One region of the Paenibacillus durus genome, then DNA from elsewhere that is predicted to be linked to it. Evidence: a T-box and tRNA genes for the amino acid it is inferred to sense, from the RefSeq annotation. Region 1 holds a T-box; the other holds one or more tRNA genes.
What was found. The T-box of region 1 lies ahead of leuS (leucine--tRNA ligase). A T-box ahead of a tRNA ligase gene usually reads a tRNA of that ligase, here a tRNA-Leu.
Positions count from the first base shown of each region.

Region 2: it has a tRNA-Leu gene. The T-box ahead of leuS (leucine--tRNA ligase) is inferred to sense a tRNA for this amino acid. The anticodon was not compared.

Region 1 is NZ_CP009288.1:4,527,299-4,531,939, reverse strand. Features, by position in the region: gene PDUR_RS19665 (hypothetical protein) at 1-82, shown strand, start outside; gene PDUR_RS19660 (AI-2E family transporter) at 307-1,374, shown strand; T-box leader at 1,436-1,724, shown strand; gene leuS (leucine--tRNA ligase) at 1,787-4,234, shown strand; gene comER (late competence protein ComER) at 4,364-4,641, opposite strand, start outside.
Region 2 is NZ_CP009288.1:1,512,041-1,516,681, reverse strand. Features, by position in the region: gene cysK (cysteine synthase A) at 1-393, opposite strand, end outside; tRNA gene PDUR_RS06850 (tRNA-Leu) at 550-632, opposite strand; gene PDUR_RS06845 (helix-turn-helix domain-containing protein) at 701-1,069, opposite strand; gene PDUR_RS27845 (XRE family transcriptional regulator) at 1,216-1,437, shown strand; gene PDUR_RS27180 (hypothetical protein) at 1,500-2,126, shown strand; tRNA gene PDUR_RS06835 (tRNA-Leu) at 2,246-2,328, opposite strand; tRNA gene PDUR_RS06830 (tRNA-Glu) at 2,332-2,406, opposite strand; partial or broken gene PDUR_RS29715 (hypothetical protein) at 2,563-2,658, opposite strand; gene PDUR_RS06825 (ABC transporter substrate-binding protein) at 2,799-3,998, opposite strand; gene PDUR_RS06820 (ABC transporter ATP-binding protein) at 4,070-4,641, opposite strand, start outside.

The DNA of each region.
Region 1 (4,641 bases):
CGGCACGCTCAGTTCGCTGGACGATCTGTTCTGCGGAGAAGAGATAGCGCAGGAGTTTCCTCACATTCACGCCACTTCCTGAGGCAAGCATAAAACGCTTGTCTCAAGAGGCGGTTACATAAGATTTACAGGCGTCCAATTTCCTTGTTGCGGGTAATGCGGCAGGGATGTTGGGCGTTTTTATTTTTGAAAAAAATACGGGGCAATCGCTTTATGAGGCAGGTTTCAGAAACGGCGGTTATTTTGCGGCGGACAAACATATACTTACTTTACAAGCTAGTCCAGTTTGCCGCAGGAGGTAACGCCATGGAGCAATGGTCAGGGAGTAAATGGTTCCGCTGGATGGTCGGGGTGCTTCTGGCTCTGATCATTTTGTATTTCGTCTGGCTGCTTCATCCGATGCTGCAGCATGTATTCGATTTTTTGAAAGCGGTGCTGGCCCCCTTCTTGGCCGCCATGATCATATCCTATGTGCTTAATCCCATTGTCAGTATGCTGGCTGGCCGAAAAGTGCCGCGAGGAGCAGCCGTTCTGCTGATTTATGCCGTATTCTTGACCACGATTGCCGTCATTGCCGTCAACCTCATTCCGATGTTCATTAAGCAACTCGAAGAGCTTAACGAGCATTTGCCGGAGATGACGCTAAGAGCGCAGGGGCTGATGCACAGCATGAATACCCGTCTCATCCCGCCCGGAGTGGAAATGGGACTCAACAACTGGTTTTTCCAGCTGGAGAACCGGCTTGCTGCGGGAATTTCGCATTTCCTGGACCATATCGGCACCACCATCGGCGTGCTGTTCGACGCTTTCATCGTTCCTTTTTTGGTGTTCTATATTTTGAAAGATTTCGATGTGTTCGAACGGATGCTTGTGTCCTGTCTCCCGCGCTCCCGCCGCAAATCCATTGTGACGATGTTAAAAGATATCGACGAGGCGCTCGGCAATTACATCCGCGGCCAGTTCCTGGTCAGTCTGATTATCGGCATACTCGCTTATATCGGCTACGCGTTGATCGGAATGCCGTATGCGCTGCTGTTCGCGAGCCTGGTGGCCATATTCGAACTCGTCCCGTATTTAGGCCCTTTTCTCGGGGCGGCTCCCGCGATTGTGATGGCGTCGACCATATCATTTAGGTTGGTGATGCTTGTCGTCGTGGTGAATACGATATGCCAAATGTTGGAGAGCAATATAATTTCGCCGCAGGTCGTCGGACGGACGCTGCATTTGCATCCGCTGCTCATTATTTTTGCGCTGCTGGTGGGCGGCGAGCTTGCCGGTATAGTCGGGCTGATTCTGGCGGTACCCTGCTTCGCGGCGGGAAAGGTCGTCCTTCAGCATGTCATCACCTATTATATGAAGCGGAAACCGGTATGACAGAATGCGCATTGACTGAGGCGGCCGGTATTGTATATAATGTTGTGGAAAATGAACTTCAAATGATTCAAGGATGAGGAGCATTAATTTCGGATGAGTCATGCAGAGAGCCGGTGTTATTGGTGAAAGCCGGTTGACGACAGCGAAATGAACTCGCCTCGGAGAAACGGCGCAAGCCGCTTGGCGTCTTTCGGACTGAAAGAGCAGTTCTCTTAACCGGAGAAGTGTCCAAGCGTTAACCGCCGTCGGCCCGCCCCCGTTACAGGGTGTAGAGTGAGCAAGCGCCGGGCAAAGAATGTCCGCCTGCTAACTAGGGTGGTACCACGGGAATTCAGCCTCTCGTCCCTAGCGTTTTTACGCTATGGATGGGAGGCTTTTTTAGAGGTTCGCAGCAATTCAAGGAGGAGTAGTAATGAGCGACAGCAAGGGAAATACAGCCGCACAAGGTTACCGGGCGCAGGTACTGGAACCGAAATGGCAGAAGTATTGGGAAGAACATCATACCTTTAAGACCGGTGAGGAAGCGGGCAAGCCGAAATTCTACGCGCTCGACATGTTTCCTTACCCTTCGGGCGCCGGTCTGCATGTAGGGCATCCGGAAGGTTATACGGCGACGGATATCGTCTCCCGCTACAAGCGGATGCGCGGTTACAATGTGCTTCACCCGATGGGCTGGGATGCCTTCGGTCTGCCTGCCGAGCAGCATGCGCTGGATACGGGGCAGCATCCGCGTGATATCACGATCAAGAACGTCAATAATTTCCGCCGCCAGATCAAATCGCTGGGCTTCTCCTATGATTGGGACCGCGAGATCAGCACGACGGACCCTAGCTACTATAAATGGACGCAGTGGATCTTCATTCAGCTGTACAAGCGCGGCTTGGCTTACGTCGCTGAAGTGCCGGTGAATTGGTGTGAGGCGCTTGGCACCGTACTAGCTAACGAAGAAGTCATCGATGGCAAAAGCGAGCGCGGCGGGCATCCCGTCATCCGCAGACCGATGCGCCAGTGGATTCTGCGGATTACCGAATACGCCGAGCGTCTGCTGGAGGATCTGGAAGAGCTGGACTGGTCCGAGAGCATCAAGGACATGCAGCGCAACTGGATCGGCAAATCGAAGGGCGCCGAAGTCGCCTTTGGCATCGACGGTCATGATGCTAATCTGACCGTATTTACAACCCGGCCCGATACCCTGTTCGGGGCAAGCTACTGTGTGCTCGCGCCCGAGCACGAGCTGGTGGCGTCTATTACGACTGACGCCCAGCGTTCGGCCGTGGAGGAATACCAGACACTGGCTTCGCGCAAGAGCGATTTGGAACGGACCGATCTTGCGAAGGAGAAGACAGGCGTGTTTACCGGCGCCTATGCGGTCAATCCGGTAAACGGAGCCAAACTGCCGATCTGGATCGCGGACTACGTCCTGGCCGGATACGGTACGGGAGCGATCATGGCCGTACCAGGGCATGACACCCGCGACTGGGAGTTCGCCAAGCAGTTCGGACTCGAGATCATCGAGGTTGTCCAAGGGGGCAATGTGGAAGAGGAAGCCTACGCCGGCGACGGTCCGCATGTCAATTCCGATTTCCTGAACGGACTGGACAATACGGCGGCCATCGCCGCCATGATCGCCTGGCTGGAGGAGAAAGGCTTCGGCAAGGGCAAAGTAACTTACCGCCTGCGCGATTGGCTGTTCAGCCGCCAGCGCTATTGGGGCGAGCCGATCCCGATTCTTCACCTGGAAGACGGCACGATGAAGACGGTCCCGGAAGACCAGCTTCCGCTCTTGCTGCCGGATGTTGAGGCGATCAAGCCTTCGGGTACGGGCGAATCGCCGCTGGCGAATGTGACGGATTGGGTTGAGACGGTCGATCCGGAGACCGGCATGAAAGCCCGCCGCGAGACGAACACGATGCCGCAGTGGGCCGGCAGCTGCTGGTACTACCTGCGTTACATCGATCCGCATAACGACAAGGAGCTGTGTTCTCCCGAGAAGCAGAAGGAATGGCTGCCGGTCGATCTGTACATCGGCGGCGCTGAGCATGCGGTGCTTCATCTGCTGTATGCCCGCTTCTGGCATAAGGTGCTGTATGATCTCGGCGTTGTAAATACGAAAGAGCCGTTCTACAAGCTGGTCAACCAGGGCATGATTCTCGGCACCAACAACGAGAAGATGAGCAAGTCGCGCGGCAATGTCATTAATCCGGACGAGATTGTAGGCGAATTCGGCGCGGACACGCTGCGCGTGTACGAAATGTTCATGGGCCCGCTGGAAGCGACCAAACCGTGGAACGCGAACGGCGTGGAAGGCATTCACCGCTTCCTCTCCCGCGTATGGCGCTTGTTCGTAAGCGAAGAGGGCAGCCTGAGCGCCAAAATCACGGAGGACGGCGGCAACGAAGAATTCAAGCGCACCTGGCATAAGACGATCAAGAAAGTGACCGATGATCTTGAGAATCTGCGCTTTAATACGGCGATCAGCCAGCTGATGATCTTCATCAACGACGCCTATAAGCAGGAGACGCTGCCGCGCCAGGCGATGGAGAATTTTGCGCAGATGCTGTCCCCTCTTGCTCCCCATCTTGCCGAAGAACTGTGGCAGTTGCTTGGACACGAGGGCACCATCACTTATGTGGAGTGGCCGTCTTACGACGAGGCGCTGACTGTGGACGCCGAGGTGGAAATTGTGGTTCAGGTGAACGGCAAAATCGTTCAGCGCAGCCTGATCCCGCAAGGTATGGGACAAGAGGAGATGCAGGCGCATGCGATGGGTCTCTCGAATGTGAGCGCAGCAATAGAAGGCAAGACCGTCCGCAAAGTCATTGCGGTTCCGGGCAAGCTGGTCAATATCGTAGTGGGTTAGCGAAGAACGCCAAACCCCGCAGCGGGAGTTTATCCTGTCGCGGGGTTTTTGCGTGTTTGCGGGTGTTACGGCGAGATATCCAGGTCAAGTCTCTACCGCAAGAGGCGGGCATTTTCGCTGGGTGGCCTCTCATTTGTTTTGATGAATCCCGTCCCGTCCGAACAGCGAATCGAGTTTGGCCACATCCTCGTCGTATTTCTTGTGCGTCGTGGAGATCAGCCGCTCGAATACCCCGTCCAGGCTGCAGCGCAGATGATTCAGAGCTTCAGCGGTAATGCCGCCGGGGACGGCGACACGGTCCTGCAGCTGCTGCGGCGTAAATTCGCCTTCGGTCAGCAGCTTTCCCGTTCCAAGAAGCATCTCGCCCGCAAGCTTTCCTGCCAGTGCCTGGTCGATCCCGGTCGCTT
Region 2 (4,641 bases), 3.0 Mb from region 1:
CGCCTTGCGGATCGCGCCAGCCATGCCTTCCGAAGCCTGGGTCAGCACCAGCTCCGCCCCGAGCTGTTTCAGAAGCTTTCGACGCTCCATGCTAAAGGATTCCGGCAAAATAATAATCAACCGGTAGCCCAGTGCCGCCGCCACAAAGGCAAGACCGATACCGGTATTTCCGCTGGTCGGTTCGATAAGGGTCGTATCTTTGTTAATGAGCCCCTTGTCTTCGGCATCCTTGATCATAGCGTATCCGATCCGGTCCTTCACGCTGCTCGCCGGATTGAAATATTCCAGCTTGGCCAGAATGTTCGCAGCCGCGCCTTCCTCTTTGAAGCTGGACAGCTCAAGTAGCGGCGTATTCCCAATCAGTTCGGTCAAGTTCTTAACGATCTTCCCCATTGTGCATTGCCTCCATAATTAGATTTTTCAAATTATAGCTTTCATCTATTCCCATGCAAACACTCGGTATTAAGAGCATACCGGAAATCCCATCACTTGTAAAATCGCATGTGCAGAAACAAAAAAAAGCCTTGCTGCGCAAGGCTTCTTTCTATATGCGGTAGAGAGGACTCGAACCTCCACGGGCGTACGCCCACTACCCCCTCAAGATAGCGTGTCTGCCATTCCACCACTACCGCGCGGTGAATCATTTTTTGAGGCCAACACAAGTTATTATACTCGCTTCTTCCCCAAAAGTAAAGCTAAATTATTCGGGAAGCTGATCTTCCTGTTTCCGTCTGCGATATTCGGTAAAAGCGAGATATTCCTTGATAAACTCCTTTTCCTGGGGCTGCAGTTCATCGATATGGCAATTGGATTGCCGTATTTGCTCAAAAAAATAATCCTCGCCTCCTTCGCGCAGTATGGACGAGGAAGTCTTGCCCAAGATGAGCCAGTCCAGACTGACGCCAAAAAAAGCGCCGATTTCGATTAATTTATGCGTTCCGGGCGTCGACTTGCCCCGCTTCCAATCTCCCATATTTCCTGTGCTGATGCCAAGCTGCTCACAGAACGCTTTTTTGGTCATGCCTCTTTTCTCAATCAAAAGTTCAATTCGATCATAAATGGACTGCATTTCCAGACCGCCTTCCGAGATGATAAAAAATAACGTAAATAAGTCATTTTTTATTGTAAAATGACGTAAAAAAGTATATAATTGACTAATCTTATGCTTTAGCCCATTATATCATACGGCTGGAATGTCGATAAGAGGTGAGCAAGATACGCACTAAAAAGCCCATAACCCCTTACGGATGGACAATCAAGCAGCGCCTGGCGGAGATGATGCTGAGTCAAAAAGACTTTTGCCAAATGCACGGCATACCGCCCTACCGCCTATCCAATCTAATTCACGGAACGCGCAGCGCCCTGCGGTACCGCCGGCAGGTGAACCAACTGCTGGATATAGCCGCGGACATAACGTGTGAAGTGCGAAATGACTGAGTATTCTTTTTATCTGCTTAATCTTAGTATCCCATCCTGAAATCTGTCAAGGAGCGATCCCTTTGTCCAACAGCGCCTTATCCCTTGCTACCCGATTGATAAACTCTCTGCCGGGCATCGCACTGGCTGTCGACAGACATGGATTGATCGCTGCTGCGAACGAACCATGGAAGAGCTTCGGTATCGCTTCGGGTCTTTCCACGAGCTTCGAATGGACGGGGACAGACTATTTTGAAATGATGCGTGAGCTTGTTCTTCCACCGGACTCAATGCTGGAGCTAACCCAGGCCGTCCATTCCATCTTCTTGGAGGAACGGCTCGTTTACAGCGGCAGGTTTCCCAAACCTCCTTCCCTGAAGGGAAGAAAATGGTTTCAAATTGAGGCCTTTGCCATACCTGAAGAAACCAAGCGCTCGATCTCTTTTGTTCTGCTGTCCCACCGCTTTATTTCTCACGCCGCAGACCCGCACCAGGACGAGCCACCGGCCCATACACTTAATCGGAAGCCACATCATTATCTGCCGGTCTGCGCTTCCTGCAAATCCATCCGTAAGGGCAGCGAATGGATTCCGGTAGAACGTTTTCTGAAGCAGGAACTACATACCGAACTAACTCATGATATCTGTCCCGAGTGCATTGCTCAGTTGTATCCCCAATATCCAGGCGCATTGGAACGGTTGGCTGATTAACGCTGTAAACGGCGTGTCCCTCTCTCCGCCCAAATTCACGACAAATTTCCGACCTCCCTCGAAAGTTCCCTCTATACAAAAAAGAACCCTGATCTCTCAGGATTCTTCCTTGACTATTATGCGGTAGAGAGGACTCGAACCTCCACGGGCGTACGCCCACTACCCCCTCAAGATAGCGTGTCTGCCATTCCACCACTACCGCTTATGGTGACCCGTAGGGGATTCGAACCCCTGTTACCTCCGTGAAAGGGAGGTGTCTTAACCCCTTGACCAACGGGCCATGATTTAGTTTCACAACAAAAATGATTATAGCAAATCCAAGAGCATCTGACAAGAACTATTTTTCAAAAAAATACGGCGGCTTGCCCCATGGATGCAAACCGCCGTATACGCCCCCCTCCGCCCTTCCCGCGGAGATAGGCAGAAAATCCAATTCCCCCGGCATATTGGCTACCGCATAATGAACAACCCCACGCTTGGTATAGGTCGGATTCTCGTGAGTGGTGATCCGGTCAATGGTCTCTATCGAGCCGCAAGATAGAAGGATAGCCGCCCCATTGACAAATGGAGCGGCATCCTATGCGGCTAAGCGATATTTGGAAGTGAATTGTCTGTTGCGAAAGATAGATCAGATCAAATTACCATTATCCTCAGCGCTGCATTTCTGTTGGCTTACGGATTAACCTTGGTTTCGAAGGTTTGCTTGCCGCCAACGAATTTCAGTACGACAGCCGCTTTAACCGGGTCATGCGATTCGTTCATCGAAATTTTGCCAGTAGCCAGCTGCAGATCCTTAGTCGCTGCCAGGGCGTCTTTAATCTTGGCCGGTTCAGCCGCTCCTGCGCGGGTAATGGCATCAGCTACCAGCTTAACAGCGTCATAGCCAAGGGCTGCCATGCCGTCCGGTACTGCGTTGCTGTTGGCCGCTTTGTAGGCGTCAACGAAGCTCTTAACTTCTGGAGCGGTATCTTCCGGCGAATAGTGGTTAGACATGTAAGTGTTGTCCAGAGCTGCCGCGCCTGCGATTTCAGCCAGCTGCGGAGAATCCCAGCCGTCGCCGCCCATGAACGGAGCCTTAATGCCCATTTCGCGTGCTTGTTTCAGGATTTTGCCTACTTCTTCATAGTAGCCCGGCAGGTAGATAACATCCGGGTTAGCTGCTTTAATACGTGTCAATACGGCTTTGAAGTCAGAGTCTTTTTGTTGGTAAGACTCTTTGCTCAGGATTTGTCCGCCGTTCTTTGTGAATGTTTCTTCAAAGAATGTTTGCAGACCTTTAGAGTAGTCACTGGACGTATCCGTGTAGATAACAGCCGTTTTGGCTTTAAGCGTGTTGCTTGCAAAGTTAGCCATAACCTGTCCTTGGAAAGGATCGATAAAGGAAGCGCGGAATACCCACTCGTTCACTTTTTTGGTACGCTCGTCAACCGTTACTTTCGGGTTGGTGGCAGAGGAGCTCACGAGCGGAATTTGTTTCTCCTGGGCAACCGGTACGATACCCAATGTGTTGGTGGAAGTCGTTGAGCCAATGATCGCTACAACTTTGTCGGTGGTAATCAGCTTTTGCGCAGCTTGCGTTGCTTCTTCGGATTTCGAGGCGTTATCGGCTTCAACTAACTCCAACTTCTTGCCGAGTACACCGCCCGCATCGTTAATTTCCTTAACTGCCAGTTGAGCGCCTTTTAGAGCAGAGTCGCCGAAGGAGGCTTGGCCGCCTGTGAGCTCAAGGTCAGCTCCGATTTTGATTGTGTCTCCAGCAGAGTTGCTGCCGCTTGCGGAATTTCCGCTGTTCTCTGTGTTGTTGCTGCCGCAGCCTGCTGCCAATACGGCAGTCAGCACTGTCGACAAAATAATGGCCCCGATTTTTTTCATTGTTCTCCTTGCCTCCCAGATAATTTAATTTATATGTTGTTTCTGTGATGCCCTGATTAGGAATAGCCGTGTTAGTGCCCAAGATAAGCCATTTTGATTTCTTCCGAATCCGCCAATTCCTTGGCGTCTCCTTCCAGTACGACTCTGCCGGTTTCCAGCACATAAGCACGATGGGCGATTTTGAGCGCCTGATGCGCATTTTGTTCAACCAACAGCACGGTCGTTCCGGCTGCGTTCACTTCCTGGATGATCTTGAAAATATCCTGCACCAGAAGCGGAGCAAGTCCCATGGACGGTTCATCCAGCAAAAGCAGCTTCGGGTGTCCCATAATGGCGCGCCCCATAGCGAGCATTTGCTGTTCGCCGCCGGACAGCGTTCCGGCTTGCTGCTTCTTGCGTTCCCGAAGACGGGGGAAGGTGCTGTACACCTTCTCAAAATCAGCAGCCAGGCTGCTGGAATCCTGCAAATAAGCTCCGAGTTCCAGGTTCTCCTCTACAGACATATTTGCGAATACGCGCCGACCTTCAGGGCAGTGAATCAATCCCTGCTTGACTATCCCCTGCACGCTCTGGTTCGTAATGGATTTCCCCACAAATTCAATACTTCCCGTCTTCGGCTTAAGCAATCCCGAGAGCGTCTTGA